3 regions of the Glutamicibacter sp. FR1 genome follow, and region 1 is predicted to be linked to each of the others. Evidence: riboswitches for the same ligand, from Rfam matches in the RefSeq annotation. Region 1 holds a riboswitch; each other region holds the start of a gene.
What was found. A riboswitch is a leader RNA that binds a small molecule or an ion and turns the genes downstream of it on or off. The one in region 1 is predicted to bind S-adenosylmethionine.
Positions count from the first base shown of each region.

Region 1 (2,257 bases):
CTCAATGCGCAGCGACAGGGTTTCCAGGCCTTGGGCGATCAAGAACGCGTTGAACGGCGCCACTGATGAACCCAGATCGCGCAGCAGCTGCACGCGTGCCTTGAGGATGTAGGCCAGATTCGCGCCGAGGATGCCGTTGACGCCCAGGTCGCGGGCGAAGACCAAGCCGTTGTAGGACTCGTCCGGGGTGTTAAATACCGGGAAGCGTTCGGCGTCCTTGGCGAAGTCGAAGTTGCCCGAGTCCACGATGACCCCGGCGATGGCGTTGCCGTGGCCGCCAAGGAACTTGGTGGCCGAATGGATCACGATATCGGCGCCCCACTCGATGGGGCGGATCAGGTATGGCGTGGCCAGGGTGTTGTCCACCAGCAGCGGCACGCCGGCTTCGTGGGCGATCTCCGAGATGCCCTCGATATCCAGCACGTCCTGCCGAGGATTGGAGATGCTTTCGCCGAAGAAGGCCTTGGTGTTCGGGCGCACCGCGGCACGCCATTCGTCCAGGTTGTCCGGGTCGGAGACGAAGCTGACTTCGATGCCCAAGCGCTTGAGCGTGTGCTTGAGCAGGTTCTGGGTTCCGCCGTACAGGCTCGGGCTGGCTACCAGATGGTCGCCGGCTTCGGCCAGGTTCAGGATGGCGAAGGTGGTGGCGGCCTGTCCCGAGGACAGCAGCAGCGCGCCAACGCCGCCTTCCAGATCAGCGATGCGGGTTTCCACGGCGTCGGTGGTCGGGTTGCCGATACGGGTGTAGATCGGTTCCAGTTCCTGCAACGCGAAACGGGCAGCGGCACTCTCTGCGCTCGGGAAGACAAAGGAAGTGGTTTGGAAAATCGGGAGAGCTCGCGCTCCGGTCGTCGGATCCGGGGTCTGGCCGGAATGGATCTGACGGGTTTCAAATGACCAGTTGTTGCTCATGGTTTCCTCCAAATAGCGTTTCATGACTATGGGGGTACGCCGCTGAAAAGACACCGACAGGAAGCACCGTATCGAAACGACTTCCAGGGGGTAACCCGCGCTTGTCCTTGATGCCTTGTGCGTTCAAGGGCCAGGTCTTCACCCGGGGCACCCCACCGCGGTTGGAGGGTTGCCGCCCAGTAAGCCGGGGCTTGTTACTGGGACTCATGACCTGCTATCAGTTTGCCCGAAAACCGAAGATCTTTGCAACGCAGTGGACCGGCATTGGACTCAATCGGTCATATTTCGCGAATTCCGCAGATTTTCCGCAGAGTATTCGATAACATCAGCGCACTTAGGGGAGCCTAAGTAGAGACTCGCATCACATGTTGCCATGATGGGCACATGATGAGGCTAGATCACGTAAGTTATGCTTGCGGCCCGGACGGGCTGCTGCCAACCGCTGAAAGAATCTCCGAGTCCCTGGGACTGGAATTCGTCAAGGGCGGCGTGCATCCACGATTCGGAACACGCAATGTCATCTTCCCGCTCAAGCATGGCCAGTACCTGGAAGTGGTTGAAGTCCTGAACCACCCGGCCAGCGACAAGGCTCCCTTCGGCCAGGCCGTTCGCGCCCGCTCGGACCTCGGCGGTGGCTGGATGGGCTGGTGCGTCTCGGTGGAGGATCTATCCAGCGCCGAAGACCGCCTGGGCCGCAAGTCAGTGCCTGGCAACCGCAAGTTCCCTGATGGCCGCGAACTGACCTGGCAGCAAATTGGCATCAAGGGCCTGATCGCCGACCCGCAGTGCCCATACCTAATCTCATGGGATGACGGTACTGAGGATCTGCATCCGTCCAAGTCGCTTGAACCGGTTGGTGCCATCAGCGAGATAGCCATCGCCGGTTCGCGCGAACGGGTGCTGGATTGGCTCGGCCAGCCGCAGAACGTCAATTTGGGAGCTGTCACCATGCAATATGAAGCTCCGAATGGCACTCCGGGCATCATGTCGGTAACCTTTGAAACCGAGTCCGGCACCGTGGTGCTGTAGGAAACTCGGAAACGAACGCAGGTAGGCGGGGACAATGGCGTCCCCACCTACCTTTTTCGTTAATGGCGTTTCAGTCGCTGGCGCAGGCCTTCGGGCACTACTGGCCGATTCCGATGGCAGGCCCAATCAGCGCGTAGCCGACGAAGCCGATAGCATCGAGCAGGAAGTGGGCGATGACCAGCGGCATCACCCGGCCGTACTTCTGGTACACCCAGCCGAAGACGATGCCCATGAGCATATTGCCGATCATCGGCCCCACGCCCTGGTAGAGGTGGTAACTGCCGCGGAGCACTGCAGAACCGATAATGGTGCTCCA
Region 1 covers NZ_CP178602.1:891,771-894,027, reverse strand. Annotated here, with positions in the region: gene ACLQ8T_RS04240 (bifunctional o-acetylhomoserine/o-acetylserine sulfhydrylase) at 1-912, opposite strand, end outside; SAM riboswitch class IV at 1,005-1,124, opposite strand; gene ACLQ8T_RS04235 (VOC family protein) at 1,297-1,941, shown strand; gene ACLQ8T_RS04230 (CPBP family intramembrane glutamic endopeptidase) at 2,039-2,257, opposite strand, start outside.

Region 2 (2,257 bases), 220 kb from region 1:
GCACATCTTCGTATCGCGCAGCAACCCGCTGGCCACCCGTGACCAGGTCACCCTCGAAGACCTCGAAAACCTGCCTCGGCTGACCTTCGATCAAGGCGCGAACAACTCGTTCTACTTCGCCGAGGAAGTGCTCTCCACACGCTCCAGCCAGCGGGAAATCCAAGTCTCGGACCGTGCGACCATCTTCAACCTGATGATCGGCCTGGGCGGGTACACGATCTCCACCGGCATCATCAGCGACGAGCTGGATCCATCCATCGTTGCCATCCCGCTGGACATCGATGAGCGCATCGAGATCGGCTGGATCGATCATGCCGCGATCCCGCTCACCGACCAGGCTCAGCGCTACCTGCAAGAAGTCCGCGCAGTGGTGGCCAGCTTCGGGGTGGAAGTGCTCGGCTGAGCCGCCAACAGCGTAACTCTCGGTCATCGAGTGCCGCTCCATCGTCATAAACTTCCAGAAAAACCTTGAAAGTCTCGGGGTTTTTCTCATTTTGGTGCGTCATAAAGTGGCGCCAGCCACCGCGTCATCATGACAAGTGCACGACATATGAAGCTTGGCGGCCTTGTATGAAGCCGGCCGCCCGATAGCGCTTGCACCCCTCGCAGCCCATGGCCAACCATGGAAGAACAACAAACCATCAAGAGCGACTAAGAGATCTGGCTCGTTGACGTCGCAGCAACCATCGGGAAACCGAAAGGTGCTAATGCCAGGAACGATGGAGCAGTTCCGAACGCGTTTTCGCGCTGTGCTTCGTGCCGCCGCACGATGCCAATCGGTGCACTCCCTCGCAGAGAATCGAGGAGGAGCTATGAGCCAAGGAACCGACGCGGTCCACGCAGGATACCGCCCGAGCGGAGACTTCCGCCCAATGCTGCCGCCACTGCACAATTCCGCAGCCTACCAATTCCAGTCGCATGCCGAAGCGATCGAGAAGTTCGCGCTGCGCCAGGCCGGCTTCACCTACTCGCGCACCGGCAATCCCACCGTCTCGATCCTTGAACAGCGTGTGGCAGCACTGGAAGGCGGGGCCCAGGCGGTAGCCACCGCCACCGGCCAGTCCGCCGTCGCCCTGTCCCTGCTGGCCCTGACCCAGGGGCCCAAGCACATCGTGGCCTCCTCCTCGCTCTACGGCGGCACCGTGGACCTGTTCACCGACACCTTCGCCGACTTCGGGATCCGCGTCAGCTTTGTCGACCAGGCTGATCCTGCCGCCTGGGAAGCTGCCATCGAGTCGGACACCCGGGCGTTCTTCTTCGAATCCGTTTCCAATCCGCTGTGCACCGTGGCCGATATCCCGGCCATTGCGGCCATCGCGCACGAGCGCAACATCCCGGTGGTGGTGGACAACACCCTGGCCACCCCGCTGAATGTGCGCCCGCTGGAACTCGGCGCGGACATCGTGGTGCACTCGGCCACCAAGGGGCTGGCCGGGCACGGCTCGGTGCTTGGCGGGGTAGTGGTGGATTCGGGAACCTTCGACTTCTCCGATTCCTCTCGCTGGCCGCAGATTGCCGCCCCGCGCGAGCGGCTGAATGGCACTTCGCTGCTTGAACGCCACGGGCCGGCGGCCTATGCGATGCTGGTTCGTTCCAAGTTCCTGCACGATCTGGGCCCGACCCTCGCACCGGCCAGCGCCCAGGGCATCCTTGCAGGCATCGAGACCCTGCCGGTGCGCGCGGCCCACGTGCAGCGCAGCGTCGCCAGGCTGATCGATGCGCTGGCCGAGTATCCGGGCATTGCCGCCATCCACCACCCCGCGCTGCCCGAGCACTCCAGTCACGAGCTGGCCCGGACGCTGGCGCCGAAGGGCACCGGCTGCGTGCTGGCCATCGAGCTGGCCCACCCATCCCTGGTTTCCCCGGTGATCGACGGGCTCAAGCTGATTTCCCTGGCCGCGAATGTGGGGGACACCCGCACCATGGTCTCCCACCCGGCGACCATGACGCACTGCCGGCTCTCGGAGCAGCAACTGGCCGCCGCGGGCCTGAACACCTCCACCCTGCGCCTGTCGGTCGGGCTGGAAGACCCCGCCGACCTGCTCGCAGACATCACCCAGTCGCTGGATCTCGCGCTGGCCGCGACCACCGCCGACACCAAGGAAGTGAGCTTCGCATGAGCGGCTTCAACACCCTCGCTGTGCACGCCGGCCAGCACAAGGATCCGCACACCGGAGCGGTCGTCCCGCCGATCTACCAGACCAGCACCTTCATCCAAGACGGTATTAACGTGCTGCGTTCCGGGCACGAATACTCC
Region 2 covers NZ_CP178602.1:673,848-676,104, forward strand. Annotated here, with positions in the region: gene ACLQ8T_RS03265 (LysR family transcriptional regulator) at 1-403, shown strand, start outside; SAM riboswitch class I at 636-726, shown strand; gene ACLQ8T_RS03270 (O-acetylhomoserine aminocarboxypropyltransferase/cysteine synthase family protein) at 813-2,120, shown strand; gene ACLQ8T_RS03275 (cystathionine gamma-synthase) at 2,117-2,257, shown strand, end outside.
Region 2: linked by a shared signal. The riboswitch ahead of ACLQ8T_RS03270 (O-acetylhomoserine aminocarboxypropyltransferase/cysteine synthase family protein) and the one ahead of ACLQ8T_RS04240 (bifunctional o-acetylhomoserine/o-acetylserine sulfhydrylase) in region 1 are both predicted to bind S-adenosylmethionine.

Region 3 (2,257 bases), 630 kb from region 1:
TGCTCCTCGGCGAGCTCCATGCCGCCGGTCATCGCGTTGGCAATTGACGTGTAGGCGATCAGCGAGACGTCCACCTGCTTGGCGGCGTTGATGATGTTCTCATGCTGGGCGACGCGCTGGCCTACCTCGCTGGAGGAGATCAGCAGCAGCTTGTCGACGCCTTCAAGCGCGGAAACCAGATCTGGCTGGACGTTGTAATCGGCAACGCGGGTTTCCAAGCCCTTGCCTGCCAGCGGGGCCAGTTTTTCTTCCGAACGGCCGATGGCAATCAGCTGCGCGGGATCGGCCCCGCGCTCCAGCAGTGCATCGATGACGAGTTTTCCCAGCTGTCCGGTGGCTCCGGTAATTGCGATCTTCATGAGGTCCTCTCGTAAGTTCTTGCATCTGCTACAACCGGCTAGCGGGTGGGGTAATTCCCCAAACCTTCAATCGGAAATCCAGCATAAGCAAGGATTTCTGCGGATCTGCCCAAACCTGCCGTCATGGAAAGTCATATGACGCATGAAAGGGTTTTCGTGACGCCCAGTATGACGAACATCGGGCATTTCAGGATGCTTTGTGTGACTTCATGACCGCTCCTTACGTAACGCTTGTCTGCTGAATTCACGGGTTGCAGACTTGAATTGTTCGGCCGGTACAGCCGGACACCCCATCCAGAGCGACCGAGAGACCTGGCTCGTTGAAGTCGCAGCAACCACCCGTGAACGGGAGCGGTGCTAAGGCCAGGACCGATGGAGATTGCTAATTTTCACGGCGGTCTGCGGGGAGAAACTCGCCAAGAGTATTCCCACAAATCATGGCAGAACGTGCAGCGAATCTAGGCGTAATCCTCGGGTCACCAACCGAGAGGACATTTGAAATCATGCGTACAGCACATTTTGGACTGAAGACCACTGCGATTCTTGCCGTTCTGGGCTTGTCGCTCACCGCTTGCGGAGGCAACGCCACCAAGACGGGCGCAGCGCAAGCAGCAGCCGATCCAGGGACTCCGGTTGAAGGTGGCACCTTCACCTTCGCTGAAGTTACCCCTATCAACAATTGGCAGACTCAGGCAGCACGCTTCTATGAGAAAGCGAATGTTCTGAACTCAGTGCTTGATCGCCTGACCTACTACGATGTGGAAGCCGGCAAACTGGTTGGCTGGATCGCCAGCGAATTCGAAGCTAATGAAGACCAGACGGAGTTCACCTTCACCATTCGCGACGGTGTCACTTTCTCAGACGGCTCCACGCTGGATGCTGAGGCTGTGAAGCTGAACCTGGACGCCCTTGGAAAGGGAATCAAGTCTGCCCAGATTGCGCCAAACGTTGACTTTGCTGCCTATAAGTCGGCAGAGGTCGTAGGGGACAACAAGGTCAAGGTCACGCTCAAGCGGCCAGATGCCAATTTCCTTAGGTCGACTTCCTCCGTAACTGCTGGTTTGGTGTCCCCGAAGACCCTTGAACTGGACAATGCCGCGCAGTCTTCGATCTCCAAGATTGTTGGTTCCGGCCCATTCGTCTTCGAATCGGAAAAGCCTGATGAAGAAGTCGTTTTCAGCAGCCGGGATGACTACGCCTGGGCGCCAGAAACTGCGCCGAACCAGGGTGATGCCTATCTGGATACCCTGGTTATCAAGTACCTTCCAGAGGTCGCTAGCCGTGCCGGCGCCGCCCAGTCCGGGCAGGTGGATCTCGTCCGAGGATTGCAGCCGGTAGATGAACAGGTGCTGGCCTCCAGTGGCGGCAAGGTTTATGCCGCCGAAGGGGTGGACCTGACCACCAACCACGCGGCCGTGCGCATTGGCTCGGGAAAGCTGGAAGACGTCAAAGTCCGCCAGGCACTGCAGGTTGCAATCGACCGCCAGGCAATCAAAGACACCGTTCTCTCGGATAGCTATGTCATCTCGGGATCGATCCTCAACCACAAGGCACCAGGGTTTGTAGACCTGTCAGCTGAATTGGCCTATAACCCGGAAAAGGCCAAGCAGTTATTGGACGAGGCCGGATGGAAGCCGGGCGCAGATGGCATTCGGGAGAAGAACGGGAAGAAACTGGAAGTCACGGTTTCCACCTCCAATAACTCCGTAGTCATTAAGCCAGCGTTCGAACTGATTGAACAGCAATGGCGCGAGATTGGTGTCCAGCTGATCAACCGCGCGGCAGACAATACTTTCCTGACCAACGCACTTGTCGACGACAAGGTGGAGTTCTTCGGAACTCGCCAGTTTGCGTACGGCGGACTGGGCCCGGTCTATGCACCTGCGAACAACAACCAG
Region 3 covers NZ_CP178602.1:264,152-266,408, forward strand. Annotated here, with positions in the region: gene ACLQ8T_RS01345 (SDR family oxidoreductase) at 1-359, opposite strand, end outside; SAM riboswitch class I at 647-738, shown strand; gene ACLQ8T_RS01350 (ABC transporter substrate-binding protein) at 863-2,257, shown strand, end outside.
Region 3: linked by a shared signal. The riboswitch ahead of ACLQ8T_RS01350 (ABC transporter substrate-binding protein) and the one ahead of ACLQ8T_RS04240 (bifunctional o-acetylhomoserine/o-acetylserine sulfhydrylase) in region 1 are both predicted to bind S-adenosylmethionine.